3 regions of the Pseudomonas sp. E1MeOHC2 genome follow, and region 3 is predicted to be linked to each of the others. Evidence: predicted binding sites of a transcription regulator. Region 3 holds the regulator's gene; each other region holds the start of a gene.
The links. The regulator sigma-54, encoded in region 3, starts transcription at its own class of promoters, with help from an activator protein. The targets are predictions, from matches to a motif close to ANTGGCATNNANNTTGCTNT.
Positions count from the first base shown of each region.

Region 1: a site for sigma-54 is predicted at 1,592-1,611, ahead of ACSSU5_RS03345 (flagellar basal body rod protein FlgF). Genes of this name have one in related genera too.
Region 2: a site for sigma-54 is predicted at 1,169-1,188, ahead of flgB (flagellar basal body rod protein FlgB). Genes of this name have one in related genera too.

Region 1 covers NZ_CP196675.1:755,571-766,231, reverse strand. The annotation lists gene ACSSU5_RS03355 (flagellar hook-basal body complex protein) at 1-1,227, shown strand, start outside; gene ACSSU5_RS03350 (hypothetical protein) at 1,299-1,484, shown strand; gene ACSSU5_RS03345 (flagellar basal body rod protein FlgF) at 1,669-2,409, shown strand; gene flgG (flagellar basal-body rod protein FlgG) at 2,456-3,241, shown strand; gene flgH (flagellar basal body L-ring protein FlgH) at 3,290-3,985, shown strand; gene ACSSU5_RS03330 (flagellar basal body P-ring protein FlgI) at 3,998-5,107, shown strand; gene flgJ (flagellar assembly peptidoglycan hydrolase FlgJ) at 5,119-6,273, shown strand; gene flgK (flagellar hook-associated protein FlgK) at 6,286-8,316, shown strand; gene ACSSU5_RS03315 (flagellar hook-associated protein 3) at 8,330-9,913, shown strand; gene ACSSU5_RS03310 (glycosyltransferase) at 10,007-10,661, shown strand, end outside.
Region 2 covers NZ_CP196675.1:767,243-777,903, forward strand. The annotation lists gene flgD (flagellar hook assembly protein FlgD) at 1-253, opposite strand, end outside; gene flgC (flagellar basal body rod protein FlgC) at 269-712, opposite strand; gene flgB (flagellar basal body rod protein FlgB) at 715-1,122, opposite strand; gene cheR (protein-glutamate O-methyltransferase CheR) at 1,431-2,258, opposite strand; gene ACSSU5_RS03380 (chemotaxis protein CheV) at 2,310-3,239, opposite strand; gene flgA (flagellar basal body P-ring formation chaperone FlgA) at 3,317-4,069, shown strand; gene flgM (flagellar biosynthesis anti-sigma factor FlgM) at 4,226-4,540, shown strand; gene ACSSU5_RS03395 (flagella synthesis protein FlgN) at 4,591-5,058, shown strand; gene ACSSU5_RS03400 (flagellar brake protein) at 5,138-5,881, shown strand; gene ACSSU5_RS03405 (MFS transporter) at 6,141-7,481, opposite strand; gene ACSSU5_RS03410 (glutamine synthetase family protein) at 7,613-8,854, opposite strand; gene bkdR (Bkd operon transcriptional regulator BkdR) at 9,152-9,637, opposite strand; gene ACSSU5_RS03420 (3-methyl-2-oxobutanoate dehydrogenase (2-methylpropanoyl-transferring) subunit alpha) at 9,835-10,661, shown strand, end outside.
Region 3 covers NZ_CP196675.1:3,404,388-3,415,048, forward strand. The annotation lists gene ACSSU5_RS15360 (HPr family phosphocarrier protein) at 272-544, opposite strand; gene rapZ (RNase adapter RapZ) at 565-1,419, opposite strand; gene ptsN (PTS IIA-like nitrogen regulatory protein PtsN) at 1,422-1,886, opposite strand; gene hpf (ribosome hibernation-promoting factor, HPF/YfiA family) at 1,899-2,207, opposite strand; gene ACSSU5_RS15380 (RNA polymerase factor sigma-54) at 2,287-3,780, opposite strand; gene lptB (LPS export ABC transporter ATP-binding protein) at 3,955-4,680, opposite strand; gene lptA (lipopolysaccharide transport periplasmic protein LptA) at 4,681-5,205, opposite strand; gene lptC (LPS export ABC transporter periplasmic protein LptC) at 5,192-5,764, opposite strand; gene ACSSU5_RS15400 (KdsC family phosphatase) at 5,773-6,297, opposite strand; gene ACSSU5_RS15405 (KpsF/GutQ family sugar-phosphate isomerase) at 6,298-7,272, opposite strand; gene ACSSU5_RS15410 (ATP-binding cassette domain-containing protein) at 7,521-8,330, shown strand; gene mlaE (lipid asymmetry maintenance ABC transporter permease subunit MlaE) at 8,330-9,127, shown strand; gene mlaD (outer membrane lipid asymmetry maintenance protein MlaD) at 9,127-9,612, shown strand; gene ACSSU5_RS15425 (MlaC/ttg2D family ABC transporter substrate-binding protein) at 9,622-10,269, shown strand; gene ACSSU5_RS15430 (STAS domain-containing protein) at 10,266-10,568, shown strand.

The DNA of each region.
Region 1 (10,661 bases), 2.6 Mb from region 3:
AACACCACGCCGCCGACCATGGGTGCGTTCAACCCGGCGGATGCAAGTACCTATCAGCGTTCGACGTCCAGCACCGTGCAAGACAGTGACGGTGTCGACCACACCGTGGAGCAGTACTACCGAAAGACCGGTACCAATGAGTGGACCATGTACACCTTGGTCGATGGGCGCAATCCGTTCGATCCGACCAGCACAACCCCGGTGGCGGGTGTCATCGACTACAACAGCGATGGGTCCATCAGTGGCATGCTTGCTGACAGCAATGGCGTGCCGAGCGGGGCGTCGTTCACCGTAAGCAACGGTAACTTCAACATGACCGGCTGGGTGCCTGCCATGCAGGATGCCAATGGTGACTGGGCCGCCAGCGGTGCTACCGGTGCTGCTCAAACGCTGGGCGTCACTTCGCCAGCCTTGGTTGCGAACAAACCGTTCGATCCGGCCGACGAAGCCACTTATAACCGTTCATTCCCAACCAAGGTGTATGACAGCCAAGGCAACGAGCACACCCTGGAGCAGTTCTATCGCAAAACTGGCACCAACGAGTGGACCATGTACACCCTGGTCGATGGGCGTAACCCGTTCGATCCAAGCAGCACCCAGCCGCTGGTGGGCACCATCAATTTCAATAGCGATGGCTCGGTCAACTCAATGACGGCGGACAACACCGGCCTGCCTGTCGGTACGTCGTTCACTGTTGCCAACAATACCTTCAGCATGGTGGGTTGGGTGCCGGCGTCCCAGGGGGCTTCGGGTAACTGGGGTGCCAATGGCGCGGTGGGCAATGCCACTGGCATGAAGCTGTCGATGGCCAGCACGACCTCCTACAACACTGAGACTGCACGTATGTCGCAATCTCAGGATGGCTATGCCACCGGTATTTTGTCGAACTTGAGCATCGATGCGACAGGCGTGCTGTTCGCCAGCTTCAGCAATGGGCAGTCCCGCGCCATTGGCCAGGTGGCGTTGGCCAGTTTCGCTAACGAGCAGGGCCTTCAGCAGATCGGTGGTACCCGTTGGACTGAAACCTACAACTCCGGCATTCCCGGTATCGATGCGCCGAAGACCGGTACCCTGGGTGCTATCGAGTCCAATGCGCTGGAAGGGTCGAACGTCAACCTGACTCAGGAGCTGGTGGAGCTGATCAAGGCACAAAGCAACTACCAGGCGAACGCCAAGACCATTTCGACTGAAAGCACCATCATGCAGACCATCATCCAGATGGCCTGATGGACGCTTTTTGATGGTGTGTAGATAAACCCCTTTCTTGTGAAGGGGTTTGTCGTTTTGTAGGAGGGCTCATGAAAAAGCAGCTTGTCGCTTGGCTGGCAGCGTTCTGCCTCTATCACGCGCAGGCAGGTACCGCGCCGTGGTGGCGCTGGGAGAGCCAGGTGGATGGGCGCTTGGTGTGTTCCCAGTGGTCGCCAGGGGAGGGGTGGAAGCGGTTCGCGGGGCCTTACAACAATGGTGGGTGTCGTGAACGCTAGCGGTCGCTTTGCCGTTATCGGCAATCCGGCGCCGGATAACCGACGTTCAGCGTGTGGGGGGTTCCCGCAAGAGCCCGTATCCACGGGCTTTTTCATGATTTCATGAAGTTGGTTCGGAACTTGCTTTACTGCCTCCATAGCGACGGCGAGCGGCAAACGACCGCCACTGCAGCGGAGGATAACTGTGGACAAGATGCTTTACGTGGCCATGACCGGCGCCAGCCAGAACGCGCTGGCGCAGAAGGCCCATGCCAACAACCTGGCGAACATTTCCACCAACGGCTTTCAGCGCGACCTGGAGCAGGCGCGCTCGATGCCGGTGTTTGGCGACAGCTTTCCGGCGCGCGCCTTCGCCATGACCGAACGCCCGGCCACCGACTTCAGTGAAGGCCCGATGGTCGAGACCGGCCGCGAGCTGGACGTGACCGTGGCCGGCAAGGGTTTCATCGCCGTGCAGGCCCCGGATGGCAGCGAAGCCTACGTGCGCACCGGCAGCCTGAACATCGACGCCTTGGGCGTGCTGCGTGCCGGCAACGGTATGCCGGTGATCGGCAACGGCGGCCCGATTGCCATTCCGCCGGAGCAGAAAGTTGAAGTGGGTGCTGACGGCACTATCAGCATTCGCGCCATGGGTGAAGACCCACGCGTGATGGCCGAGGTCGACCGCATCAAACTGGTCAACCCCGACATCAAAGGCCTGACCAAGGGCCTGGACGGCATGATCCACACCACCAATGGCCAACCGGCAGATGCCGACGTCAACGTTCGCGTGGTGTCGGGCTTTCTGGAAGGCAGCAACGTCAACGCCGTCGAGGAAATGACCTCGGTGCTGGCGTTGTCCCGCCAGTTCGAACTGCACGTCAAGATGATGAACGCGGCCAAGGAAGGCGACGAAGCCATGGCGCGTGTTTTGCAAATCGGCTAATCACATTTGAACGGGTGCCGTAAAACAGGCGCACGAGGAGAACAGCATGCTTCCGGCTCTTTGGGTCGCTAAAACCGGCCTGTCCGCCCAGGACACCAACCTGACGGTCATTTCCAACAACCTGGCCAACGTCTCGACCACCGGTTTCAAGCGTGATCGCGCCGAATTCCAGGACCTGCTCTACCAGATCAAGCGTCAGCCCGGCGCCCAGTCGACCCAGGACAGCGAGCTGCCTTCGGGCCTGCAGGTAGGTACCGGTGTGCGCATTGTCGGCACCCAGAAAAACTTCACTACCGGCAGCCTGCAGACCACCGAGAACCCGCTGGACATGGCGGTCAATGGCCGTGGCTTCTTCCAGATCCTGCAGCCCGATGGCACCGTTTCCTACACCCGCGACGGCACCTTCCACCTGAACTCCGATGGCCAGATCGTCAATGCCGACGGCATGGCGCTGGAACCTGCCATCGTCGTGCCAAATGACGCACAGACCTTCACCGTCGGCCAGGATGGCACGGTGTCGATCACCGTCGCGGGCAACCCGGCGGCGCAGGTAATCGGCAACATTCAGACCGCCGACTTCATCAACCCCGCTGGCCTGCAGGCAATGGGCAACAACCTGTTCCTGGAAACCGCCGCCAGCGGCGCGCCGCAAGTCGGCACCCCAGGCCTGAACGGCTTTGGCACCACCCTGCAGCAGACCTTGGAAAACTCCAACGTCAGCACCGTGGAAGAGCTGGTGAACATGATCACCACTCAGCGTGCCTACGAGATGAACTCCAAAGTCATCTCCACCGCCGACCAGATGCTGTCGTTCGTCACCCAGCAGCTGTAAGCCCCTGAACCTGGCCCCGTAGCCCAGTTACACCGTGAGGTAAGCGTCATGAATCGTCTGTTGTCCGTCTTCGCCCTGGGGGGGGCGGTGTTGTTGGCAGGTTGCGTCGGCCCGACGCCCAAGCCCAACGACCCGTACTATGCGCCGGTGTTGCCGCGCACCCCGTTGCCGGCGGCGGCCAACAACGGTTCGATCTACCAGGCCGGGTTCGAGCAGAATCTGTACAGCGACCGCAAGGCGTTCCGGGTGGGTGACATCATCACCATCACGCTTAACGAACGCACTTCTGCCAGCAAGAACGCAGGCTCGCAGATCCAGAAGAACAGCAAGGCCGACATCGGCCTGAGCTCGCTGTTCGGCAGCACGCCCAACACCAACAACCCGTTCGGCGGCGGTGACCTGTCGCTGGAAGCCGGTTACAGCGGCGAGCGCGCTACCAAGGGCGACAGCAAGGCCACCCAGGGCAACACCCTGACCGGTTCGATCACCGTGACCGTGGCCGAAGTGCTGCCTAACGGCATCATCGCCGTGCGCGGCGAGAAGTGGCTGACCTTGAACACCGGCGAAGAGCTGGTGCGCATTGCCGGCATGATCCGCGCTGACGACATCGCCACCGATAACACCGTGCCGTCCACTCGTGTGGCCGATGCGCGTATCACCTATTCCGGGACCGGCTCGTTTGCCGATGCCAGCCAGCCCGGGTGGCTGGACCGCTTCTTCATCAGCCCGCTTTGGCCTTTCTGAGTACGGATGACCATGTTCAACGTGAGGCAGCTGATTGCCGCAACCCTGCTACTGTCCTGCGCCTTCGCGGCCCAGGCCGAGCGCCTGAAGGACATCGCCAGCATCTCTGGCGTGCGTTCCAACCAGCTGATCGGTTACGGCCTGGTGGTGGGGCTCAACGGCACGGGTGACCAGACCACCCAGACGCCGTTCACCCTGCAGACCTTCAACAACATGCTGTCGCAGTTCGGCATCAAGGTGCCGGCGGGTTCTGGCAACGTGCAGCTGAAAAACGTCGCGGCGGTGTCGGTGCATGCCGACCTGCCGGCGTTCGCCAAGCCCGGCCAGGTGGTGGACATTACGGTGTCGTCGATCGGTAACTCCAAGAGCTTGCGCGGTGGCAGCCTGCTGCTGACCCCGCTCAAGGGTATCGACGGCAACGTCTACGCCATCGCCCAGGGCAACCTGGTGGTGGGCGGCTTCGATGCCGAAGGCCGCGATGGCTCGAAGATCACCGTCAACGTTCCGTCGGCCGGGCGTATTCCCGGTGGCGCCAGCGTCGAGCGGGCGGTGCCGAGTGGGTTCAACCAGGGCAACAGCCTGACCCTGAACCTCAATCGCCCAGACTTCACCACCGCCAAGCGGATCGTCGACAAGGTCAACGAACTGCTCGGCCCTGGAGTCGCCCAGGCTGTGGATGGTGGTTCGGTGCGTGTCAGCGCGCCGATGGACCCGAGCCAGCGGGTGGACTACCTGTCGATCCTTGAAAACCTCGAGATCGACCCGGGCCAGGCGGTGGCGAAGGTCATCATCAACTCGCGTACCGGCACCATCGTGATTGGCCAGAACGTCAAGGTTTCGCCTGCTGCGGTGACCCACGGCAGCCTGACCGTGACCATTACCGAAGACCCGATCGTCAGCCAGCCGGGCGCGTTCTCCAATGGCGAGACCGCCGTGGTGCCACGCTCGCGGGTCAACGCCGAGCAGGAAGCCAAGCCGATGTTCAAGTTTGGCCCGGGTACCACGCTGGATGAAATCGTCCGCGCGGTGAACCAGGTCGGTGCGGCGCCCAGCGACCTGATGGCGATCCTCGAAGCCCTGAAACAGGCCGGCGCCTTGCAAGCCGACCTGATCGTGATCTGAGGACGCAGCGGATGAACAGCAAAAGCCTGGTTTCCGGCAGCGTCGACAGCGGCGCCTACACCGACCTCAATCGCCTGAGCTCGCTCAAACACGGCGACCGCGACAGCGAAGGCAACGTGCGCAAGGTGGCGCAGGAGTTCGAGTCGCTGTTTATCAGCGAAATGCTCAAGGCCTCGCGCAAGGCCAGCGATGTGCTGGCCGACGACAACCCGATGAACACCGAGACGGTCAAGCAATACCGCGACATGTATGACCAGCAGTTGGCCGTGAGCATGTCCCGCGAGGGCGGCGGTATCGGCCTGCAGGACGTACTGGTGCGCCAGTTGACCAAGAGCAAGAGCACGGCCGGCACCAGCAGCCCGTTTGCGCGCGGCGAGGGCAGTGGCCCGGCGCTGTGGGGCAACAAGGTGGCGGAGCCTGTGCGTGCCGCCGAGTCGGGCGCGCCCCGTAACGACGTCGCTGCCCTCAATTCGCGGCGCCTGGCGCTGCCGAGCAAGCTGACCGACCGCTTGCTGGCCGGCATCGTGCCGTCGGCCGCAACCAGCAACAGCGCTGCCGTGCCGCCCCGTGACGGCCAGCAGGTGGCCAAGGCCTTTGCCGTGCCGGACAACGGCCTGCGCATTGTCGGGCGTGCCGTGGCCCAGCCACCGCTGGCGCCGAACAAGGCGTTCTCTGACAGCGACACGTTCGTTGCCACCATGCTGCCGATGGCCGAGCAGGCCGCCAAGCGCATCGGTATCGACCCGCGCTACCTGGTGGCCCAGGCGGCCCTGGAAACCGGCTGGGGCAAGTCGGTCATGCGCAACACCGATGGCAGCAGCAGCCACAACCTGTTTGGCATCAAGGCCAGTGGTAACTGGCAGGGCGAGCAGGCGAGGGCGATCACCAGCGAATTCCGTGATGGCCAGTTCGTCAAGGAAACGGCGGCGTTCCGCTCGTACGATTCCTACCAGGACAGCTTCCACGACCTGGTCAGCTTGCTGCAGAACAATTCGCGCTATCAAGATGCGGTGAGTGTGGCCGATAAACCCGAACAGTTTGTGCGAGAGCTGCAGAAGGCCGGTTACGCCACCGACCCGAACTACGCCAGCAAGATCTCGCAGATCGCAAGACAGATGAAGTCGTACGAGCGCTACGCAATGCTCGGTACCACAACGAAACTTTAAGGGCATGCAACCATGGCGAGTCTGATCAACATTGGTATGTCGGGGCTTGGCGCCGCGCAGTCGGGGATGTACACCCTCGGTAACAACATCGCCAACGCCGATGTCGAAAGCTATTCGCGCCAGCAGAACGTGCAGAAGACCAAAGGCGGCCAACAGGTTGGCCAGGTCTTCATCGGCAGCGGTACCACCTTGGCCGATGTGCGCCGGGTGTACAACGCGTTCCTCGAGAACCAGCTGCGTACCACCACCTCGCTGAGCAGCGAAGCTGGCTCGTATCTGAAGCAGATCACGCCGCTGGATACTGCCCTGTCCAGCAGCGACACCGGCATTACTGCCGCGCTGCAGAGTTTCTTCAGTAGCATGCAGGACGCTGCTGCCAAGCCTACCGAGGATGCCTCGCGACAACTGTTGCTGACCAGTGCTCAGTCCCTGGCCAAGCGCTTCAACACCTTGTCTTCGCAGCTGAACCAGCAGAACAGCAATATCAGCAGCAACATGGCATCAATAGCCGATCAGGTTAACAACCTGACCAAGACCGTCGCAGATCTGAACGATCAGATTGCCAAGGTGAGCGCGGTCACCGGCCAGCCCAACGACCTGCTTGACCAGCGTGATGGCGCGGTACGCGAACTGAACGCATTGATTGGCACCGATGTGGTGGAGCGTGATGGCAACTACGACATCTACCTGAAGAACGGCCAGGCACTGGTGCTGGGCAAAACCACCCAGACCCTGGGTGTCGAGCCAAGCGCCACCGACCCGACCCGCACGAGCCTGATCCTCAATCGCGGCTCGACCAAGATGGACATCACCAGCAGCGCCACCGGTGGTGAGCTGGGCGGCCTGCTGCGTTACCGCAGGGAAACCCTCGATCCGGCGCTCAATGAACTGGGGCGTGTGGCCCTGGTGGTGGCCGACGCGATCAACAGCCAGTTGGCCCAAGGCATCGACAGGAACGGCGACTTCGGCGCCACCCTGTTCGGTGACATAAACAGCGCCAAAGCCATCAGTGAGCGCAGTGTTGCCAAGTCGGGCAACAGCGCCGGCTCCGGCAACCTCGATGTCACCATCAAGGACACCGGCAAGCTGTCGATCAGCGATTATCAGGTGACCTTCACCAGTACCACCGGCTACAGCGTGCGCAAACTGCCTGAAGGCACTGACATGGGTAGCTTCGACCTGAGTGACAGCCCGCCACCGGTGATCGATGGCTTCACCTTGTCGCTTAATGGCGGTGGTTTGAGTGCCGGCGACAGCTTCAAGATCACCCCCACCCGCAATGCCGCGGCCAGCATCGAAACCGTGCTGACCGACCCCAAACGCCTGGCGCTGTCGTCGTCGCTGACCGCCACCAGCGGCTCTGGCAACAAGGGCACTGGGGTGATTACCCAGCCGAAGCTGACCTCCGAGCTGGACATCTATGACGCTGCCCAGCGCTCGCAACTGCAGGCCGGGTTGAAGTACTCGACCCCGGTGAAATTGGTGTTCGCTGACGACACCGCCTCGCCGCAGGCTTACAAGCTTTACGACGCCAAGGGTACCGAGATCGGTAGCGGTACCATTGTGCCGGGCCAGGATAACAAGCTGCAGTTGTCGGTGCCGATGGTCGATGGCAATGGCAACTCGTTGGGCAGCAACTTCACCTTCGAGATGAGCGTTTCCGGCGCACCGAAGAATGGCGATAGCTATACCGTGGCCTTGACCGGTGCCGGCTCAGCGGACAACCGCAACGCCCTGTCGGTGATCGACCTGCAGTCCAAATCCACCATTGATGTGGGCGCCAATGGCAAGGGCATCAGCTTCACCGATGCCTATGCCAAGCTGGTATCCGGAGTTGGCGGCAAGGCTGGCCAGGCCCAGATGGACGGCGACGCCACCAGTGCATTGCACGCCTCGGCACTGGACAGCCGCAACGGCCTGTCGGGTGTATCGGTCGACGAAGAGGTCGGTAACTTGGTCAAGTTTCAGCAGTACTACACCGCGTCGTCGCAGATCATAAAGGCGGCCCAGGAAACCTTCGCCACCCTGATCAACAGCCTTTAAGGAGTCGTAGACCGTGAGCGTACGCATTTCTACTTCGCAGTACTACAACACCACCAGTGCAAACTATCAGCGTAATTTCGCCAATTCGCTGAAGACCCAGCAGGAGGCCAGCGATGGCATCCGTGTACGTTCTGCAAAGGATGACCCGGTGGGTGCCGCACGCTTGCTGCAGTTGGAGCAGCAACAAAGCATGCTCAAGCAATACGCCACCAATACTGTCAATGTTCGTAATGCCCTGGGCACTGCGGAAAGCACGTTGAAGTCGATTGGTAACGTCCTGCAGCGGGTCAACGAGTTGGCAGTGAGCTCCGGCAACGGCGCGTTCACCGACTCTGACCGTAAGGCCAATGCCGATGAACTGGCTTCGCTGGAAGACCAACTGTTCAACCTGATGAACAGCAAAGATGAGAGCGGAAAGTACATTTTCTCGGGTTCCAAGGGCGAGACGCCACCCTACCAGCGCAACGCCGATGGCACCTACAGCTACCAAGGCGACCAAGGCAAACTGAACCTGCAGGTGGGGGACATGCTCAGCCTGGCCGCCAACGAGACTGGCTACGATGCCTTCGAGCAGGCACTCAACACCAGCCGCAGCGAGACCAAGCTGACCGCGCCTGCTACGGACGATGGCCGCGTCAGCCTGTCCAACGGCCAGGTATCCGGTAGCGCGACGTTTAACGACCGTTTCCGCAGTGGCGAGCCTTACACGCTCGAGTTTGTCAGCAGCACCGAGTACAAGATCACGGATGCCAAGGGTAATGACGTTACGCTCGAGGCCAGCCAGGGCGGTAAATTCGATCCCAAGGGCGAAAACACTTCAGTCAACTTCCGCGGTGTCGATCTGCGCCTGGCCATCACCTACAAGGATGGCGACAAGGGTAACGAAGATGCCGCCATCGCGGGTCATACGTTCAGCTTGAGCTCCAAGGCCGATGAGGTGTCCGGAACGCGAAGCCCAGGTAATAGTTCTTCTGAGCAGGTCACCGGTGCAACCATCACCGACCCGGACCTCTACAAGGCAGCCTTCCCGTCAGGCGGCGCCGTGCTCAAGTTCACCGGCAGCAATACTTTCGAGCTGTATGCATCGCCTGTCACTGCCGACAGCCGCCCGGTCGCCAAAGGTGCGCTGGGTGGGCCGAACGGTACTACCGCGTCGGCTGCGGGTGTCAGCTTCGAGCTGTCGGGTGCGCCGAGTGCCGGCGATTCGTTCGAGGTGAAGGTCGACACTCACCAGACCCAGAACGTGCTCGATACCATCAGCAAGCTGCGCACCGCGCTGAGCACGCCGATGGACGGTGATCCGGCAGCAAAGCAGAGCTTCCTGGTCTCGCTGGATTCGGCGATGGGCAACGTCGCTAGCGCCATCAACCAGGTCTCTTCGTCGGTCAGTGCTATCGGCGGTCGCGGCCAGGCGCTGGATGTGCAAGCAGAAACCAACGAGGCGTTGAGTACTGAAAACACCAAGACCCAAAGCTCGATTCGCGAAAGCGATCCGGCCGAGGTGATGCTGCGCCTGAACATGCAGTCCAACATGCTGCAGGCTTCCTTGCAGGCCTATGCAAAAATCGCCGGGCTGTCGTTGGTCAATTACATCTGATCGAGGCTTTTTGGGGTGAGGTGATCTGCATGTAAAGGGTCATCTTGCCTTCCCTCGCCGCATAAAATGCTTTACCGCTTAAGTGAGTAACCTGTGAGCGCACAGCCCCTCGTCACTATCGCCATTCCAGCGTTCAATCCAGAGTTCTTTCGCAGCACGCTGAGTAGCGCGCTCATTCAGGACTACCCCAGGCTGGAGGTGGTCATTTGCGACGACAGCCCTGGCCAAGAGATCGAGGCGATTTGTGAGGAGTTGGGCAGGGCTTCCCCGCTGGTCGTGCGTTATGTGCGCAATCCCCAGCGCTTGGGCTTTGCCCGCAACTTGCTGGCTTGCTTGAGCCACGCTTCAGGTGAGCTGATCAAGTTTCTCTGTGATGATGACCTGTTGTTGGAGCAGTGCATCAGCCATCAGGCGAAGGTCATGTGTGACCATGAGCAAGTGAGCATGGTGAGTAGCCAGCGTTTGCTTTGCGATGCGGATGACATTCTTCTGCCCTCTCGAGGGCTTAATGCAGTGATCGCCCCGACCAGTGCCTTGCTTCATGGCACTGACCTGCTTGCATGTATAGCGGACAGTACTGCCAACCTTTTTGGTGGCATCAGCCATGCCCTGTTCCGTCGTGCTCAGGTTGAGGAATACTTGGCAACACTGGTGCAGGATGGTCAGGGGTTCTCCGCACGCCTCGATATGGCCCTGTTTATCTGCTTGTTGCGTCGTGGGCATCTGGCCAGCCTGGAGCACGTGCTGA
Region 2 (10,661 bases), 2.6 Mb from region 3:
CCGAGTCATTCAGCGATGTAATCCCTTCCAGGCTGCTGAACTGCGCCAACTGAGCAACGAACTCGCCGTTGTCCTGCGGGTCTAGCGGGTTCTGGTGCTGCATCTGGGTGACCAGCAATTGCAGGAACGCGTCCTTGCCAAGCGAGTCGTTGCCAGTTTTGGATGCCGTGTCCGCAGCCTTCTTGGCAGCAGTACCGACACCCGACGCTGCGAGTACGTCTTTGAGATTAACGCCAGTAGTATCGATTGCCATGGTCTGAATTCCTTATCACTGACCCAGGGTCAGGACCTTCTGCATCATGGCCTTGGCCGTATTCATCAGCTCGGCGTTGGTCTGGAACGCACGGCTGGCAGAGATCATGTCAGCCATCTCCTCGACCACGTTGACGTTTGGGTAGTAGACGTAGCCGTCCTTGTTCGCCGCCGGGTGGTTTGGCTCGTAGCGCGCCTCCAGGTTGCTCTGGTCCTCGACGATGCCTTTGACCTGCACACCCTGCCCGGCTTCGCCCTGATCCTCGAACAGCGACTGGCTGGTACCGCCCTGCGCATTCTGGAAGGTGGTGGCGAACACCGGGTGACGGGCGCGGTAGGTCTGGTCGATGCTCGACGACACGGTCTCGGCGTTGGCGATGTTCGAGGCCACAGTGTTGAGGCGGGTGTTCTGCGCGCTCATGCCGCTACCGGCAATATTGAAGACACTGGAAAGGGACATGATTACTCTCCGCGCAGGGCCGAAACCAGCCCTTTGAATTTACTGTTGAGCAAGGTGAAGCTTGCCTGGAATCCGATGGCGTTTTCGGTGTAGTTCGATTGCTCTAGATGAGCGTCGACGGTGTTCTGGTCGATCGATGGCTGCATCGGGGTGCGGTATTTGAGCGTGTCGTCGGCGATGGCCAGGCCGTCGGCCTCGATGTGCCGACTGTTGGTACGGTCCAGGGCGAAGCGGCCGCTTTGCTGTTTTTCACTCTCGGCAGCGAGCACCGAGGAGAAGTCCATGTCACGCGCCTTGTAGTTGGGCGTGTCGGCGTTGGCGATATTGTTGGCCAGCACTTCAGCGCGCTGGGCGCGGAAGCCCAGAGCCTTTTCGTGAATGCCAAGCGCCTTGTCGAAGCTGATGCTCATGTCGGGGAAACCTTCAAAGGTTGACCGGAGTGTCGTTGAGCAAGGTATAGCAAGGGCTGTGCCAACCACCGGAAAGGCCGGAAACACGGGGTTGCGAGGGATGAACTGGCAGGCTTGATGCCAGAAAAGCGGCAAAGTGCTTCCGCCTGGGGAGGGAAAAGCGGCAATTGCCGGGCGGCAAAAGCGGCAAAACAAAATATTGACGTCAGGGTTTGACGATAGCGATTTGGCGCTTGTGAGATCGAGCGCCGCCCGGGCGGCGCTCGATCTCACAGGCACCACAACCCTCAAGGCATACCCACCTGGCCTTACTTGGCCTGGTAGATAATCCCCGGGCTGCACTGCACCATCTGGTAATGGTCCGGCAGCCCATTCAACGCCTCCGAAGCCCCAAGGAACAGGTAACCCCCAGGCTTGAGCGTGCTGTGGATGCGCAGCAGGATGTCCTTCTTCACCTGGGCCGAAAAATAGATCAGCACGTTGCGGCAGAACACGATGTCGAATTTGCCCAGGCTGGCGTAGCTGTCGAGCAGGTTGAACGAGCGGAACTCGACGCGGCTGCGAATGGCCGGCTTGACCGCCCAACGCCCCGGCCCCTTGGGGTCGAAGTAACGCTGCAGGCGTTCTTGGGACAAGCCGCGGGCAATCGCCAGGCTGTCGTATTCGCCGGTCTTGCAGTTGGTCAGCATGGTCCCGGACAGGTCGGTGGCGACAATCTGCGCCCCCATCTTCAACTGGCCCAGGTTGCTGCGCTCGAACTCGTCGATGGCCATCGAGATGGAGTAAGGCTCCTGCCCCGATGAGCAGGCCGCCGACCACATGCGCAGGCGCTGGCCCGGGTTATTCTTGATGAACTCGGGGATGACCTTGTTCTTCAGCACCTCGAAGGGGTAGGTATCGCGGAACCACAGGGTCTCGTTGGTCGTCATCGCGTCGACCACCTGTTCGCGCAAGCCGCTGCGCGGCTGGGTCTGGATGCGCTGCACCAGCTCACCCAGGCTCTTGATGCCCTGTTGCTCCATCAGCTTGTTGAGACGGCTGGAGACCAGGTACTGCTTATTCTCGCCCAGCAGGATGCCACAGGCTTTCTCCAGGAAGACCCGGAACTGTTCGAAATCCAAATTACCCGTAGACACTCTTGCCGCCTCTTTTCAATCGCTGGTGCCGGGAGCGGGCTCCCGGCTGCTTCAATGCGTTGCTTTGATCCGATCAACCACGCGCTGGGCCAGGTCGTCCGGTTTGAACTTGGCCAAAAAATCATCGGCGCCGACTTTCTTGACCATCGCCTGGTTAAATACCCCAGAGAGCGAAGTATGCAGGACGATGTGCAATTTTTGCATGCGCGGATCGCTGCGGATCTCCGCCGTGAGCGTGTAACCGTCCATTTCTGGCATTTCAATGTCCGAGATCATCATCAGGAACTCTTCTTCCGGACGCTTGCCCTCCTCCACCAGCTGGCGCAGGTAGTTGAGCGCCTGGCGGCCGTCGTTCAGCGCCACCACCTCGACACCGACGGTTTGCAGGCAGCGGCTGACCTGCTTGCGCGCCACCGACGAATCGTCGACGGTCAACACCCGCAGCAGCACGGCCTTGTCCTGCACTTCGGCATCGACCACCCCGGCAGACACCTGCTCGGACGACGGCGCCACTTCGGCCAGCACCTTCTCTACGTCGATGATCTCGACCATGCGATTGTCCACCCGGGTGACGGCAGTCAGGTAGTGGTCGCGGCCGGTGCCCTTGGGTGGCGGATGGATTTCTTCCCAGTTCATGTTGACGATGCGCTCGACCGAGTGCACCAGGAAGCCCTGGGTCTTGGTGTTGTACTCAGTGATGATCACGAAACTGTTGCGCGTGTCTTCCTGCAGCGGCGCCAGCCCGGTGGCCATCGACAGGTCGAGGATCGGGATGGTCGCCCCACGAATGTTGGCCACGCCGCGCACCACCGGGTGGGACTTGGGCAGCAAGGTCAGCGCTGGGCACTGCAGTACTTCTCTGACCTTGAACACGTTGATGCCGTAGAGCTGCCCGCCATTGAGGCGAAACAGCAACAATTCCAGGCGATTCTGCCCCACCAGCTGTGTACGCTGGTTGACCGAATCCATAACACCCGCCATGCCAGACTCCTTTACGTTTCAGCCTTTCGTTGCAAATCAGGTACCGAGTCGGCACGGGCTTTGCTTTTTTGAGCGCCATGTACACGAAAACGACATTTTTCCGACGATTGACGCACCTGCTGACTGGCTCGCTGGCCACGCTGTGCCTGCTGGTGCCCGGCGTTCGCACGCTGGCGGACGCGTTTACCTTGCCTGAACAGCTTATCGGTGTCACCCAAGGGTTTCTTGAATTCACCGTAGAAGATTATCTGGCCACCACCCAGACCGTCGGCCGTTACGAGATCCAGGTCAGCACGCTCGACCCTCGTTTGCGCATGCCACTGTGCAGCCAGCCGCTGGACGCGTCACTGGAAAGCCCCTCGCAGCCACTAGGCCGGGTCACCGTGCGGGTACGCTGCGACAGTGCCGCGCCATGGACCGTGTTCGTGCCGGCAACGGTGCGGTTGTTCCGCGATGTGGTGGTGGTTACCCGCCCGCTCAAGCGCGACAACGTGGTGGGCGAAGGCGACGTGGCCCTGCGCGAGCGCGATGTCGGCACCCTCGGCCAGGGTTTTCTCAGCGAACTCGACCAGGCAGTGGGCATGAAGATGCTACGGCCCACCGTCATCGACCAGGTGCTCACCCCGCAGCACCTTGAGCAGGCCGAGGTGGTGCGCAAGGGCGACCAGGTGGTAATCATCGCCCGCAGCGGCAGCCTGAGCGTGCGCATGCCGGGCGAAGCATTGAGCAAGGGCGGCCTGAGCGAACAGATCCGGGTGCGCAACCTGAATTCCAAACGCGTGATCAAGGCCAGAGTGACCGGCCCCGGCCAGGTCGAGGTGACGATGTAGCAGGATTGCGCTGGCAGTGTGGAACGGCTTTTCCTAAACTGTGTCAGAAAACGGGTTCGCGAGCTTGCTGACAGGCGGCTAAGCATTTGTGCCTAAAGTTTCTATCGGGTTGGCCGAAAACAAGGCAAGCGTCCAAATACCCAGGGGTTTCTGATCATGGTCATCGACTTCAGTCGTTTGAATAACTCTCCGTCCGTCACGGGCGGCGTTCGTGGCTCTGCCGCGTCCGGCACCGCCGAAAAGCCCGGCGCGAGCCAGGAAACGCCTAAAAGCACCGTCGCCAGCGGAGAAGCAGTACACCTCAGCCAAGAGGCACAGCAGTTGCAAAAAGTCAGCGACACGCTGCGCGAGCAGCCCGTCGTCAACAGTGCCCGCGTGGCCCAGTTGAAACAGGCGATCGCCGATGGCAGCTACCAGGTCGATGCCGGCCGGGTCGCCAGCAAACTGCTCGATTTCGAAGCCCAGCGCTGACCGTTCGGCGCGCTGACTTCATGGACGCTTACTGAAGCCAAGAGTTAGCCATGCACGACATCACTTTGCTGCAACTGATCGAAGATGACATTGCCCCGATGCAGGAGCTGCTTGACCTTCTTCAACAGGAAGCAGTCGCCTTGCATGGGCGCGACATGGCGCCACTGGAGGGCATCCTGGCCCGCAAGCAGTCGCTGATCGTGTTGCTCGAACAGCAAGGCCAGCGGCGCAACAACTTGCTTGCCGGCCTCGGCCTGAGTGCCAACCGCGCCGGAATACAGGCCGTGGCCGCACAGTCAGCGAATGGTGAAGTGCTCATGCAGCAACTCGACGTGCTGACCCAGCTAATGGACACCTGCCGGCAGGTCAACGAGACTAACGGCCGGATCATCCAGGTTCAGCAACACGTCACCAACAACCAGATCAGAATCCTCATGGGTGGCGATTCTCCGTCGCTCTACGACAGCCGGGGCAGCACCTCGCTGCTGGCCAAGCCGCGCGCACTCAGCCAAGTGTGATACTTCTATCAAGGCACAGAACATACTGGCAAAATGCCGTTACTTGCGTGTGTCGTTTTTGCCTGGAGATTGATTAGCCGTGTTCAATGAAGCCGATGCCCCGCAGCCGCCAAAGGTGCTCAGTACGCCTTTGGAGATCGCGGCCAACCTGCGACAGCTGCAGGAAAGTCATGACCCCCTGATCATCACCTTCCATGATCGCAGCCAGCGCTTTCAGAGCTACGTGGTACATGTCGACCGCGACAGCAAAACCCTGGCACTGGACGAGATGATCCCCCGCGACGGCGAAAAATTCATCGAGAACGGCGAATCGTTTCGCGTCGAAGGCTTCCACGATGGTGTGCGCATCGCCTGGGAATGCAATGCCCCGCTGACCATCAGTGAAGTCAACGGCCACCGCTGCTACCGCGGCGCGATGCCGGAAGAAATGACCTACCACCAGCGCCGCAACGCATTCCGCGCCGCACTCAAGCTGTCACAGCTGGTCGACATCACCCTCGACGGCACTCACCTCAAGGGCAACGGCGCCCTGCGCGGCAAGCTGCTGGACATCTCGGCCACCGGTTGCAAGCTGCGCTTCGAAGGCAATGTCGAGGACCGCCTGCAACTGGGCCAGGTGTACGAGCGCTTCAAGGCTGGCAACCCACTGGGCCTGGGCGATACCATGGTCGAACTGCGCCACCTGCACTTCGAAGAGCGTATCAACACCACCTTCGCTGGCGTACGTTTCCATAACCTCAGCGGCCAGGCGCAGCGCAAGATCGAGAGCTTTGTCTACCAACTGCAGCGTGAGGCGCGGCGGTTCGATAAAGACGACTATTGATAGCGCCGCTTCAGGCCTGAACGCCACCCAATCGGGTGGCGTTTTCGTTTGGCGCCTGCCCACCTCGGGCGCTTCGCGGAACATGCCCTTTATGATTCGTTGCACATTCACCGCCGAGCTGCATTGCCAATTCGGCCAGATTGGCGTGGTTGATACGCCGCTGGGCGCCCATCCTTTTTTTTCGGCTGATCAGGACGGCTGGCTGAGTACCGATGACATGCGAGGAGACTCACTCAGCTCTGTTCATGGGGGGAGCGGGTCAAACCGACCGCTGCACCTCAGCTTCAGGCTTGACGCCCTCGGCGCTCGACGCCTGATCCTGCTCGGTATCTTCCGCCGCCACCGGTGCCTGCATCACGTCCTGCACGGTTTGTTCATCGACCCGTGGGTCCAGCGCCGCCGACAACGGCGAACCGGCTGCAGGCATCGCCACGTGGCCCAACGGTGCGTCCTGCACCTGGTGCAGCCCGGTGACCGCTTTCGGCCGAATCCGCCACACCAGCACCAGCGCGAAGAACACGAAGAAGGCATAGAGCATCTGCGAGCCCAGCACCTTCATCAATACCCCGGCTGCCAGCGGGCCGATACAGGCGCCCACGCCATAAGTGACCAGCAACATGGCCGTCAGCGATACGCGGCGCTCGCTCTCGACATGGTCATTAGAGAACGCCACCGCCAACGGATACAGGCAGAACTGCAGCAACGAGATGACAAAGCCGATGCCGAACAGCAACTCCAGCGGCACGCTGGGTAAAATCGCCAACGGCGCCGAGGCCAGCGCCAGGCCGACTGCGGCACTGCGAATCAGCACCGCGCGGTCGTAGCGGTCGGACAGCCAGCCCAACGGCCACTGCACCAATAACCCGGCAAAGATGCAGCTGCCCATGAACAGACCGATCTGCTCGGTGGACAGCCCTTGGCTAGAAGCATACAGCGGCGCCAGGCCGTAGAACGAACCGACGATCAGCCCCGAACCGAGTACCGTGCTCAGCGACTGGGGCACCCGCTTGATGAAGAACTTGGGCTCCATCGGTGCCGGGCGCAAAGGCGCCGGGTGAATGCGCCGGGTCATCGCCACGGGCACCAGGCACAGGGCGAAGCACATGGCGACCAACATCAGCAGTTCAGGGCCGAGCTCGGGGTGCACCACCAGGATCAGCTGGCCGAGCACCAGGCCCAGGTAAGAGGCGATCATGTAGCCGCTGAACACCGCGCCACGGTGCTTGGCGTCGGCTTGTTCATTGAGCCAGCTCTCGATGACCATGTACTGGCACATCATCCCCAAGCCGACCACCATCCGCAGCCCGACCCAAGCCGGCAGCCAGTTGGTCATGCCATGGCCGAGCACCGCCGCGCAGACGATGCCCGCGCAGGTCGCATAGGCGCGGATGTGCCCTACCCGGCCGATCAGCCGGTGGCCGACCTTGCCGCCCACGGCCAGGCCGAAGTAGTTGGCCGCCATCAACGCACCGACCCACAAACTGTCGACATGATCGGCCGCCAGGCGCAGTGCCAGGTAAGTACTGAGCAGGCCTGAGCCGATAAGCATCATCAAGGCAGCGAAATACAGCGACTGAAACGGCTTCCAGATGTTTCGCATACGTCCCGTCGGGCTCCCTGGTCAGGTGGCGTTGGCTTGTTGGCTAGCATAAAAGCAAATGTGCCGCAGCGCAGTCCCCTGCCGGCGAAATAGCAGAACAGGGGACGCGTCCAGTAGCGGTCGTGTCGCGATCAGGCTTGTGCCGCCAGGACCCGACGCTCCCAGGGCGTGATCTCGTCGAAGAAGTCGGTCAGTTCCAGGGTCTTGGTGGCGACGTAGCCTTCGATGAACTCAGTGCCGAACAGTTCCCGCGCCAGCGCGCTGCGCTTCAGGCGTTCAAGCGCCGCGTGTAGGGTACAGGGCAGACTCAGGTGCTCCGGCACCTCGAATTCGCCCTGAATGGCCGGAGTCGGCTGCAAGCGTTGCTCGATGCCGTGCAACCCTGCGGCCAGGCTCGCGGCGATCGCCAGATACGGGTTGGCGTCGGCACCGGGCAGACGGTTTTCCACGCGCCGGGCCACCGGCGCACTGGCCGGTATGCGCAGGCCTGCCGCGCGGTTGTCCTCCGACCAGCAGGCATTGTTGGGCGAGGCGTAGGGATGACACAGGCGCTGGTAGGAATTGACGTTGGGGGCGAACAGCGCGGTGAAGTCCGCCATGCACGCCTGCAAACCGCCAATAAAGTGCAGGAAGGTCTCGGTCGGCTGCCCCTGGTCATCGCTGAACACGTTACGCCCGCTGCCGATCTCCACCAGGCTCTGGTGGATGTGCATGGAACTGCCGGGGGTTTTCGCCAACGGCTTGGCCATGCACACCACGGTCAGCCCATGCTTGAGCGCCACTTCCTTGAGCAGGTGCTTGAACAGGAACGTCTGGTCGGCCAGCAGCAGTGGGTCACCGTGCAACAGGTTGATCTCGAACTGGCTGATGCCCATCTCGTGCATGAAGGTGTCACGCGGCAGGCCGAGCGCCGCCATGCACGCGTAGACCTCGTTGAAGAACGGTCGCAAGCCGTTGTTGGAGCTGACACTGAACGCCGAATGACCAAGCTCCCGGCGGCCATCCTTGCCCAGCGGCGGCACAAACGGCTGCAGCGGGTCGGTATTGGGTGCGAAGACAAAGAATTCGAGCTCCGTCGCCACCACGGGCGCCAGGCCCAAGGCTGCGTAGCGGGCGATCACCGCCTTGAGCTGACCACGGGTGGACAACGCAGAAGACCTGCCATCCAGTTCGTTGGCATCGCAAATGGCCAAGGCGCGCCCGTCGTCACTCCAGGGCAGGCGATGGATTTGGCTGGGCTCAGCCACCAGCGCCAGATCACCGTCATCGCTGCCGTAAAACCTTGCCGGGGGGTAGCCTCCCATGATGCATTGCAGCAGTACGCCACGGGCCATCTGCAGGCGCCGGCCTTCGAGGAACCCCTCGGCGGTCATCACCTTGCCGCGCGGTACACCGTTGAGGTCGGGGGTGACGCATTCGATTTCATCGATGCCCTGGAGGTGCTCGGCGAGAGTATTCGGGCCGGGGGTGGTCATGACGCTTGTCCTTGTTGTTATAGGCTGACAACAACATAGGCTGGGGGTGTTTAAAATATCAAGCACCTGACTTGATTGCTGTGCTGGCCTCTTCGCGGGGCAAGCCCGCTCCCACAGATATACCGCCGATACTGAGCGAAAGCATGTACCCGTGGGCGCGGGCTTGCCCCGCAAAGAGGCCGGAATGGGCAACCCTCATTCCCGCAACGTCATCCCATTGGAAGGCAACGGCAACGCCGTTTTATACCGCACCTGTTTCAAGGCAAAACTCGACCGGATATTCGCCACCCCCGGCAACCGCGTCAGGTAATCGAGAAACCGCTCCAGCGCCTGAATGCTCGGCAACAGCACCCGCAGCAGGTAATCCGGATCCCCGGTCATCAGGTAGCACTCCATCACCTCGGGGCGTTCGGCGATTTCTTCCTCGAAGCGGTGCAGCGATTGCTCCACCTGTTTTTCCAGGCTCACATGAATGAATACATTTACATCCAGCCCCAGCGCCTCAGGCGACAACAACGTCACCTGCTGGCGGATCACCCCCAGCTCTTCCAAGGCCTTGACCCGGTTGAAACAGGGGGTGGGCGACAGGTTCACCGAGCGCGCCAGCTCCGCATTGGTGATGCGCGCGTTTTCCTGAAGACTGTTGAGAATGCCGATATCCGTACGATCGAGTTTGCGCATGAGACAAATTCACCGGTTTTTTGTGTTTATGCGGAATGTTTATCTGCGCCCGTAGGCAAAGGCAACCAACTTGAGAGAAAAATTCTTCTGCTGTGCCACTAAGATGTACAGGACGCTGACTTACCAGTCACAAGCCGGTACTCAGCGGCGGCCGCTTCAGAGCTCACAAAAACAACATTCGAGCGAGCGTAAAAAGCATGAACGAGTACGCCCCCCTGCGTTTGCATGTGCCCGAGCCCACCGGCCGGCCAGGCTGCCAGACCGATTTTTCCTACCTGCGTCTGAACGATGCAGGTGTTGTCCGTAAACCTTCTATCGACGTCGATGCTGCCGACACCGCAGAGCTGTCCAACAGCCTGATCCGCGTGCTGGACGAGCACGGTGACGCCCTGGGCCCATGGGCCGAAGACATCGACCCACAGGTACTGCGTCAAGGCATGCGCGCCATGCTCAAGACGCGCATCTTCGACAGCCGCATGGTGGTAGCCCAGCGCCAGAAAAAGATGTCCTTCTACATGCAGAGCCTGGGCGAAGAAGCCATCGGCAGCGCCCAGGCCCTGGCCCTGAACCGCACCGACATGTGCTTCCCCACCTATCGCCAGCAAAGCATCCTGATGGCCCGCGACGTGTCGCTGGTGGAGATGATCTGCCAGCTGCTGTCCAACGAGCGCGACCCGCTCAAGGGCCGCCAGCTGCCGATCATGTATTCGGTGCGCGAGGCAGGCTTCTTCACCATCAGCGGCAACCTGGCGACCCAGTTCGTGCAGGCGGTCGGCTGGGCCATGGCCTCGGCGATCAAGGGCGATACCAAGATCGCCTCGGCCTGGATCGGCGATGGCGCCACTGCCGAGTCGGACTTCCACACCGCCCTGACCTTCGCCCACGTGTACCGCGCGCCGGTCATCCTCAACGTGGTCAACAACCAGTGGGCAATCTCCACCTTCCAGGCCATTGCCGGGGGTGAATCGACCACCTTTGCCGGCCGTGGCGTGGGGTGTGGCATCGCCTCCCTGCGCGTCGACGG
Region 3 (10,661 bases):
TGCGCCTGTAAGACCGAGCGCCGCCCGCGCGGCGCATCGCGAGCAAGCTCGCTCCTACATCCGTTTCGGGCCAGTTACGCCTACGCCAACGTGCGCGACCGCCTTGTTTTCACGACACGATATTCGTGCCATACGCCAAGGGCGCGCGCGCCAATGCCACAGGAATAATTGGCCCGAAACGGATGTAGGAGCGAGCTTGCTCGCGATGCGCCGCGCGGGCGGTGCTCGGTCTCACAGGCGCTGAACGTGTTGTGGCGAGCCCCAGCGTTCCCTACTCGCCTTCGTCGAAGTAGTTGTTGATCAGTTCAACCAATGCGTCCAGCGCGTCATTGTCCTGTTCGCCTTCGGTTAGCAGGTGCACCTGGGTGCCTTTACCCGCCGCGAGCATCATCACCGCCATGATGCTCTTGCCGTCCACCAGCTTGTCTGGCGCACGGCCTACCCGGACCTGGCAAGGAAAACGCCCGGCCACGCCGACGAACTTGGCCGCCGCCCGGGCATGCAGGCCCAGCTTGTTGATGATGGTGATTTCGCGGGCGGGCATCGTGAGGCAGATCCTGTGGGCTAGAGGTCGCGGTGGCGGACCTGGACGTTTTTCAGTGATTGCTGCAGCAACTGGCCAAGGCGTTCGGTCAGGTACACCGACCGGTGATGGCCGCCGGTGCAGCCGATGGCGATGGTGACATAGGCGCGGTTGCTGGCGGCGAAGCGGGGTAGCCATTTGAGCAGGTAGCTGGAAATGTCGTTGAACATGTCTTCGACATCCGGCTGGGCGGCGAGGTAGTCGATCACGGGTTGATCGAGGCCGGAGTGCTCGCGCAGCTCGGGCTTCCAGTACGGGTTGGGCAGGCAGCGCACGTCGAACACCAGGTCAGCATCGACCGGCATGCCACGCTTGAAGCCGAACGATTCGACCAGGAACGCGGTACCGGGCTCGGGCTGGTTGAGCAGGCGCAGCTTGATCGAATCACGCAGTTGATAAAGATTGAGGCTGGTGGTGTCGATCTTCAGGTCAGCCAGGTCCGAGATCGGCCCCAGCATATCGCTTTCCACACGGATCGCTTCTGCCAGGGAGCGGTTGGCATTGGTCAGCGGGTGGCGCCGACGGGTCTCGGAGAAGCGTTTGAGCAGCGTGTCTTCGTCGGCGTCCAGGTACAGAACGTCGCACTTGATATGCCGGGCACGCGCTCCTTCGAGCAGCTCGGGGAAACGCGTCAGGTGGCTGGGCAGGTTGCGCGCGTCAATCGACACGGCCACCTTGGGTTGCAGCAATTCGGTATTGATCAACGCATTTTCCGCCAACTGCGGTAGCAACCCGGCGGGCAGGTTGTCGATGCAATAGAAACCGTTGTCTTCCAGGACATCGAGGGCGGTGCTCTTGCCGGAGCCGGACCGGCCGCTGACGATGATCAGGCGCATGTTCAGTGCTCGTTCTGTACGTCCAGGACAACCTGGTACAGGGCCTCGTTACTGCTGGCGGCACGCAGACGATCACGAACCTCTTTGCGATCGAGCATGCTGGCGATCTGGCGCAGCAGTTCCAGGTGCGCATCGGTGGCAGCTTCGGGCACCAGCAGGACAAACAGCAGGTCCACAGGCGCGCCATCGATGGCGTCGTATTCGATCGGCGCTTCCAGGTGCAGCAATGCGCTGACCGGAGCGGTACATCCGTGGAGACGGCAGTGGGGGATGGCGATGCCGTTGCCGAACCCGGTCGAACCGAGTTTTTCACGGGCGACCAGTTTTTCGAAGACGTCTTGCATCTCCAACTCTGGCACTTGTTCGGCGATGACGGTGGCGACCTTTTCGAGGGCGCGCTTCTTACTGCCGCCCGGCACGTTCACGAGGGAACGGCCGGGGGTCAGGATGGTTTCAAGTCGGATCATGGATGAGGGGGATCAGCGAGCAGCTGCACCTTGCAGCAGGCTTTGCTGTTTTTCCTTGTGTTTTTTCAGTTGGCGGTCGAGCTTGTCGGTCAAGGCGTCAATTGCTGCATACATGTCTTCGTGTTCGGCGTTGGCAACCACTTCGCCGCCTGGAATCTGCAGGGTCGCTTCGACCTTTTGCTGCAGCTTCTCGACTTTCATGATGACAGTCACATTGGTGATCTTGTCGAAGTGACCCTCCAAGCGGGCGAGCTTTTCAAGCACGTATTCGCGCAGCGGCTGGGTGACTTCTACATGCTGTCCACTGATATTGACTTGCATACAGCTTCTCCTTTATTGCCCGTGCATAAAGAGGCAAGTCTTGCACCTGCCCCAAAAACGCTGTGGCACACCCCAGGGGCTACATCAGTCGCTTGCGCTCGCTCGACGGTGCAATGCCGAGAGACTCGCGGTACTTGGCGACGGTGCGACGGGCTACCTGGATGCCTTGTGCCTCCAGTAAACCAGCGATCTTGCTGTCACTCAATGGCTTTTTCTGATTTTCCGCCGCAACCAGTTTCTTGATGATCGCGCGGATCGCCGTGGACGAGCATTCTCCGCCTTCGGCGGTGCTGACGTGGCTTGAGAAAAAGTATTTCAGTTCGTAGATGCCGCGAGGCGTGTGCATGTATTTCTGCGTGGTAACCCGCGAAATGGTCGACTCGTGCATGCCCACGGCTTCGGCAATGTCATGCAGGACCAAAGGCTTCATCGCTTCGTCGCCATGGTCGAGGAAGCCGCGTTGATGCTCGACGATCTGCGTGGCGACCTTCATCAGGGTTTCGTTGCGGCTCTGCAGGCTCTTGATGAACCAGCGCGCTTCCTGCAGTTGGTTGCGCATGAAGGTGTTGTCGGCGCTGGTGTCGGCGCGCCTGACAAAGCCTGCGTACTGCGGGTTGACGCGCAGCCGCGGGATGGCTTCCTGGTTCAGTTCCACCAGCCAGCGGTCACTGTCCTTGCGCACGATGACGTCGGGCACCACGTACTCGGGCTCGCTCGATTCGATCTGTGAGCCGGGGCGCGGGTTGAGGCTTTGCACCAGTTCGATGACTTGGCGCAGCTCGTCTTCCTTGATCTTCATGCGCCGCATCAGTTGGCTGTAATCGCGGCTGCCAAGCAAGTCGATGAAGTCGGTGACCAGGCGTTTGGCCTCGGCCATCCAAGGTGTGCTGGCCGGTAGCTGGCGCAGTTGCAGTAGCAGGCATTCGCCAAGGTTGCGTGCAGCAATGCCGGCAGGCTCGAATTGCTGGATGCGGTGCAGCACCGCTTCGACCTCGTCCTGCTCGATATCCAGTTCAGGGTCGAAACCGGCGCAGATTTCTTCGAGGGTGTCTTCCAGGTAGCCCTGGCCATTGATGCTGTCGATCAGGGTGACGGCGATCAGGCGATCGGTGTCGGACATCGGTGCCAGGTTCAGTTGCCACAACAGGTGGCTTTGCAGGCTCTCGCCGGCCGATGTGCGGGTGGTGAAGTCCCACTCGTCATCATCGTTGCTTGGCAGGCTGCTGGCGCTGGTCTGGTAGATGTCTTCCCAGGCGGTATCGACCGGTAGCTCGTTGGGGATTCGCTCGCTCCACTCACCGTCCTCCAGGTTTTCGGCACTTGAAGTGCTTTCCTGGAAGCTGTTGTCCTGGACTTCGGCGGCCGGCTTGTTTTCGGCGTTGTCCGCCATCGGATCGCTGTTGTCGAAGTCTTCGCCGTCTTCCTGACGTTCGAGCATCGGATTGGACTCCAGCGCTTCCTGGATTTCCTGTTGGAGGTCCAGGGTGGAGAGCTGGAGGAGGCGGATGGCCTGTTGCAACTGAGGAGTCATCGTCAGTTGCTGGCCCATTTTTAGGACGAGCGATGGTTTCATGGCAGGGGCTTAATACCTTGTTCGCCGGCGCGCATGCGCCATCCACTACACGAGGGCGCCGGAGCGCCATTTCAAGCAAGTTTTATGCCTTAAATTGTAGCGTTTGCCTAGAGCACCGTAACAACTTAAACCCCAATACGGGCGATTTGCCAGTGCTCCAGGTGCGTCCCGGGGTCAGAGTCGGAACTCGTGACCCAGGTAAACCTCTTTGACCAGGTCGTTGGCCAGGATGGTTTCGGCATCGCCTTCGGCGATCAGTCGGCCATCATTGACGATATAGGCGGTTTCGCAAATATCCAGCGTCTCACGCACGTTGTGGTCGGTGATCAGTACGCCGATGCCCTTGGTCTTGAGGTGGTGGATGATCTGCTTGATGTCGCCGACGGAAATCGGGTCGACGCCGGCGAAGGGTTCGTCCAGCAGGATGAACTTGGGTGCGGTCGCCAGGGCTCGGGCGATCTCGACACGGCGGCGTTCGCCACCCGAGAGGCTCATGCCGAGGTTGTCGCGAATGTGGCTGATGTGGAACTCCTGCAGCAGGCTCTCCAGCTCCTTGCGGCGGCCATCGCGGTCGAGCTCCTTGCGGGTCTCGAGGATCGCCATGATGTTATCGGCTACCGACAGCTTGCGGAAGATCGAGGCTTCCTGCGGCAGGTAGCCGATACCGGCGCGAGCACGACCATGCATGGGCTGGTGGCTGACATCGAGGTTGTCGATCAGCACGCGCCCTTGCTCAGCCTGGACCAGGCCGACGATCATGTAGAAGCAGGTGGTCTTGCCGGCGCCGTTGGGGCCGAGCAGGCCGACGATCTGGCCACTGTCGATCGACAGGCTGACATCGCGCACGACCTGCCGACCCTTGTAGCTCTTGGCCAGGTGCTGGGCTTTGAGGGTTGCCATTTACTCGGCCTTCTTCTTGGGCTGGATCACCATGTCGATACGCTGACGCGGTGTAGTCACGTTGCCACCACGGCCGGCGGTTGCCACCTGGGTCTGGGTGTTGTAGACGATCTTCTCGCCTTCGGTGGTGTTGCCTTCGTTCTCGACCTTGGCGCGGTCGGTGAGAATCACCAGGTCCTTCTGCGACTGGTACTGAATAGTCACGCCCCAGCCTTTCATCTTGTCTGGCTTGGCTGCGCTCTGCTGCTGCTCGAAGTAGGCCAGGTTGCCCACCGAGGTCACCACATCGATGTCGCCGGAGGCGGAGCGGGTGATGGTCACGGTGTTGCCTTTGATCATCATCGAGCCCTGAGTAATGACCACGTCGCCGGTGTAGGTGGCTACGCCTTGCTTGTCATCCAGGTGGGCCTGGTCGGCCTGGATGCGGATCGGCTGATCACGGTCGTTCGGCAGTGCGAAGGCGCTCGCGCTTCCCAGTGCTGCGCTCAGGCTGAGCAAAAGGGGGAGGGTTTTAACGAGCCTCATACTGTCCTCTTACGTTAGAGAGCAGGTCCATCCTGCTTTCTTTCAAATACGCTTTCATTCCTTTGCCCGTAGTTGTGCCACCGGCGCCGTCGATTCTAACGGCTTGCTCGGTCTGCGCATATTGCTTCTGCGGGAACACAGTCATGCGTGAGCTGGTAATGATGGTCTCACGCTGCTTTTCGTCGATGCGGGCAACGCGGACCTTATCGATCAGTTCGACCTCGGTGCCGTCCGGGTTGACCTCGGCGCGGGCGCTCTGCACGTGCCACGGGTACTCGGTGCCACGGTACATGTGCAGGTCGGGGGTGGTCAGCAGGGTGATCTCGCTGGCCTTGAGGTGCTCGACCTTGTCGGCGGTCATTTCATACTGCAGCTTGCCATCGGGCAGAAATTGCAGGCTGTGGGCGTTGGTCGCGTAGTAGTCGATGGCGCTGTCATCGACCTGGCTCACCGGCTTGTCGAGGAAGCTCTCCGGGCTGACGTTCCAGTAGCCGATCGCCACCAGCAGGGCGGCGATGACCCCGAGCAGCGCAACGTTGCGGACTTTCTTGCTGAACATGGGCAGCCTTACAGGTAGTTGGCGTTGGCAGCGTCCAGGGTGCCCTGGGCCTGCATGATCAGTTCGCAGAATTCACGGGCGGCGCCTTCGCCGCCGCGAGCCTGGGTTACGCCTTGGGCGTGCTGGCGAACGAACGGCGCGGCATTGGCCACCGCCATGCCCAGGCCCACGCGACGAATCACCGGCAGGTCAGGCAGGTCGTCGCCCAGGTAGGCGACTTGATCATAGCTTAGGCCCAGTTCGGCGAGCAGGCCGTCAAGCACCACCAATTTGTCCTCGCGGCCCTGGTAAAGGTGAGGAATACCGAGGTTCTTCGCCCGGCGCTCGACCACTGGCGTCTTGCGCCCGCTGATGATCGCCGTCGTCACACCCGAGGCCATGAGCATCTTGATGCCCTGGCCGTCGAGGGTGTTGAAGGTCTTGAACTCGCTGCCATCTTCGAGGAAATACAGGCGACCGTCGGTGAGCACGCCATCGACGTCGAATACGGCGAGCTTGATGGCCTTGCCGCGTTGCATCAGGTTCTGGTTCATTTACATCACTCCGGCGCGCAGCAGGTCATGCATGTTGAGGGCACCGGTCGGCCGGTCGTCGCGGTCCACCACCACCAGGGCGCCGATCTTGTGGTCTTCCATGATTTTCAGGGCCTCGGCGGCGAGCATTTCGGCGCGGGCAGTCTTGCCATGCACGGTCATCACCTCGTCGATCAGGGTGGTGTGCACGTCGATGTTGCGATCAAGGCTGCGGCGCAGGTCGCCGTCGGTGAAAATCCCGGCCAGTGTGCCGTTCGGCTCCACGATCACGGTCATGCCCAGGCCTTTGCGAGACATCTCAAGGAGGGCGTCCTTGAGCAGGGTGCCGCGTGGCACCTGAGGCAGCTCGTCGCCGCTGTGCATGACATTCTCGACCTTGAGCAGCAAGCGACGGCCCAGCGCGCCACCGGGGTGCGAGAAGGCAAAGTCCTCGGCGGTGAAGCCGCGGGCTTCGAGCAGGGCGATCGCCAGGGCATCGCCCAGTACCAGCGATGCCGTGGTGGAGGAGGTCGGCGCCAGGTTCAGCGGGCAGGCTTCCTGGGCCACACGGGCGTCGAGGTTGACCTCGGCGGCCTGGGCCAGGGGCGAGTCCGGGTTGCCGGTGAGGCTGATCAGCTTGATGCCCAGGCGTTTGATCAAGGGCAGCAGGGTGACGATTTCGGCAGTGCTACCGGAATTCGACAGGGCCAGGATGACATCGTCGCGGGTGATCATGCCCATATCGCCATGGCTGGCCTCGGCCGGATGTACGAAAAACGCAGGCGTGCCAGTGCTGGCCAGGGTGGCGGCGATCTTGTTGCCGATGTGCCCGGACTTGCCCATGCCAACCACGACGACCCGGCCCTTGCTTGCCAGGATCAGTTCGCAGGCCTTGACGAAATTGTCGTCGATGCGCGCAAGCAGGGCCTCTACGGCCTCGAGTTCCAGGCGCAGGGTGCGTTGGGCGGATTGGATCAGCTCGCTGGATTGGCTCATGTCGAAAAAGCAATGCCTGATGAAAAGGCGGCGATTATAGCCGCAATGAAAGAAACCCTCACCCTTTCGATTGCTGTGACGAATGTCATCAAAGCCTGTCTGAGGGCTGAACGACTCGTTCCCCGGCCTTGGGGCGGCGCTGTCAGCGGTGCTATAGTTCGCCGCTATTCGGCCTGCCAGGGGCGCGTGTGCCTTCAAGAAGAGGGCCGGCGTCAATTAGGACGAGGCTGCACTAGCAAGGAGTCTAGATGAGTGTGGATAGCGCCTACGCGGTCGAGTTGAAGGGGCTTACCTTCAAGCGCGGTTCGCGCAGCATTTTCAGCAATGTCGACATACGTATCCCGCGCGGCAAGGTCACCGGCATCATGGGGCCATCGGGTTGCGGCAAGACCACCTTGCTACGCCTGATGGGCGCGCAGCTGCGCCCGTCCGGTGGTGAGGTATGGGTCGCCGGGCAGAACCTGCCGACGCTGTCGCGCAGCGATCTGTTCGATGCGCGCAAGCAGATGGGCGTGCTGTTCCAGAGTGGCGCGCTGTTCACCGACCTTGATGTGTTCGAGAACGTCGCCTTCCCGTTGCGCGTGCATACCCAGCTGTCGGAAGAAATGATCCGTGACATCGTGTTGATGAAACTGCAGGCCGTCGGCCTGCGCGGCGCCATCGACCTGATGCCCGACGAGCTGTCCGGCGGCATGAAGCGCCGGGTGGCGCTCGCCCGTGCGATTGCCCTGGACCCGCAGATCCTCATGTACGACGAACCGTTCGTCGGCCAGGACCCGATCGCCATGGGTGTGCTGGTGCGCCTGATCCGCCTGCTCAACGATGCGTTGGGCATCACCAGCATTGTGGTTTCCCACGACCTGGCCGAAACCGCCAGCATTGCCGACTACATTTACGTGGTCGGTGATGGCCAGGTGCTGGGGCAGGGCACCCCCGACGAACTGATGGGCTCGGACAACCCGCGTATTCGCCAGTTCATGAAGGGCGATCCGGACGGCCCGGTTCCCTTCCACTTTCCTGCGCCTGATTACCGCGCCGACCTGCTGGGAGCGCGTTGATGCGCAGAAAATCCTTACTCGAACGGGTTCGCCTGCTCGGTCGCTCGGCGATCGACGTGCTGGCAGTGCTCGGGCGTTCCTGTCTGTTCCTGTTCCACGCGCTGATCGGGCGTGGCGGCATTGGCGGTGGTTTCCAGCTGCTGACCAAGCAGTTGTACTCGGTGGGCGTGCTGTCGCTGGCGATTATCGTCGTCTCCGGCGTGTTCATTGGCATGGTGCTGGCCCTGCAGGGTTACAGCATCCTGACCAAATACGGCTCCGAGCAGGCGGTCGGGCAGATGGTTGCCCTGACCCTGCTGCGAGAACTCGGGCCGGTGGTGACCGCCTTGCTGTTTGCCGGCCGCGCGGGTTCTGCGCTGACCGCCGAGATCGGCAACATGAAATCCACTGAACAGCTGTCGAGCCTGGAAATGATCGGCGTCGACCCGCTCAAGTACATCGTCGCGCCGCGCCTGTGGGCCGGGTTCATCTCGCTGCCGCTGCTGGCGCTGATCTTCAGCGTGGTCGGTATCTGGGGTGGTTCCTGGGTTGCAGTGGACTGGCTGGGCGTCTACGAAGGCTCGTTCTGGGCCAATATGCAGAACAGTGTTTCCTTTACCGACGACGTGTTGAACGGGTTGATCAAGAGCCTGGTGTTCGCCTTCGTCACGACCTGGATCGCCGTATTCCAGGGGTACGACTGTGAGCCCACCTCAGAAGGGATCAGCCGTGCCACCACCAAGACCGTGGTCTACGCCTCGTTGGCAGTCCTGGGTCTGGACTTTATTCTGACCGCCTTGATGTTTGGAGATTTCTGATGCAAAACCGCACCCTGGAAATCGGTGTCGGCCTGTTCCTCCTGGCCGGGATCCTGGCGCTGTTGCTGCTGGCCCTGCGTGTCAGCGGGCTGTCGGCCAGCCCGAGCAGCGACACCTATAAAGTTTATGCGTACTTCGACAATATCGCCGGTTTGACGGTCAGAGCTAAAGTGACCATGGCCGGTGTGACCATCGGCAAGGTCACCGCCATCGATCTGGACCGTGATTCCTACACCGGTCGGGTGACGTTGCAGCTGGACAAGACCGTCGACAACCTGCCGACCGACTCCACTGCCTCGATCCTGACCGCCGGGTTGCTCGGCGAGAAGTACATCGGCATCAGCGTGGGCGGTGAAGATCAGGTGCTCAAGGACGGCGCGACCATCCACGACACCCAATCGGCTCTGGTGCTGGAAGATCTGATTGGCAAGTTCCTGCTCAACTCCGTTGGCAAGGAACCGAAAGAAGCGCAACCGGCTAATTAAGGAGTTTCCATGATTTCGATCCTGCGACGTGGCCTGCTGGTCCTGCTGGCGGCCTTCCCCCTGCTGACCGTGGCGGCGCAGACGCCTCACGATGTGGTTCAGGGTACGACCAACGAATTGCTTGGCGACCTCAAGGCCAACAAGGATCAGTACAAGTCCAACCCCAACGCCTTCTACGATGCGCTCAACCGCATCCTGGGCCCGGTGGTGGACGCTGACGGCATTTCCCGCAGCATCATGACCGTCAAGTACTCGCGCAAAGCCACGCCTGAGCAGATGCAGCGCTTTCAGGACAACTTCAAGCGCAGCCTGATGCAGTTCTATGGCAATGCCTTGCTGGAGTACAACAACCAGGGCATCGTCGTCGATCCGGCCAAGGCCGATGACGGCAAGCGTGCCAGCGTCGGCATGAAGGTGACCGGCAACAATGGTGCCGTGTACCCGGTGCAGTACACCCTGGAGAACATTGCCGGCGAGTGGAAGGTGCGTAACGTCATCGTCAACGGCATCAACATCGGCAAGCTGTTCCGTGACCAGTTCGCCGATGCCATGCAGCGCAACGGCAACAACCTGGACAAGACCATCGACGGCTGGGCCGGCGAAGTGGCCAAGGCCAAGCAGGCCGCCGACAGCTCGCCTGACAAGGAAGTGAAATGAGCGAGGCGGGGGTAAGCATGGCCGAACCGGGCGTACTGCGCCTGGCTGGCGTGCTGGACTATCGCAGTGGCCCGGCCTTGCGCAAGCAAGGCAAGGCATTGATCGACGCCTCGCGCGAGCCGCAGATGGTGCTCGATTGCTCGGCTGTTGCGAAATCGTCCAGCGTCGGCCTGTCGCTGCTGCTGGCGTTCATGCGTGACGCCCAGGCGGCCGGCAAGGCCTGCCAGGTACGCGGTATGCCTGACGATATGCGGGAAATTGCCGAGGTCTACGACCTCGATGAAGTGCTGGCCAGTTGATGGCCTCGCACTGAAAGATGGCCCCTCGGTCAGCGCACGCCCTCAGTGGGCTTCGCAGGCGAGGGGCTTTTTTGTATGATGGCCGACCCGTGC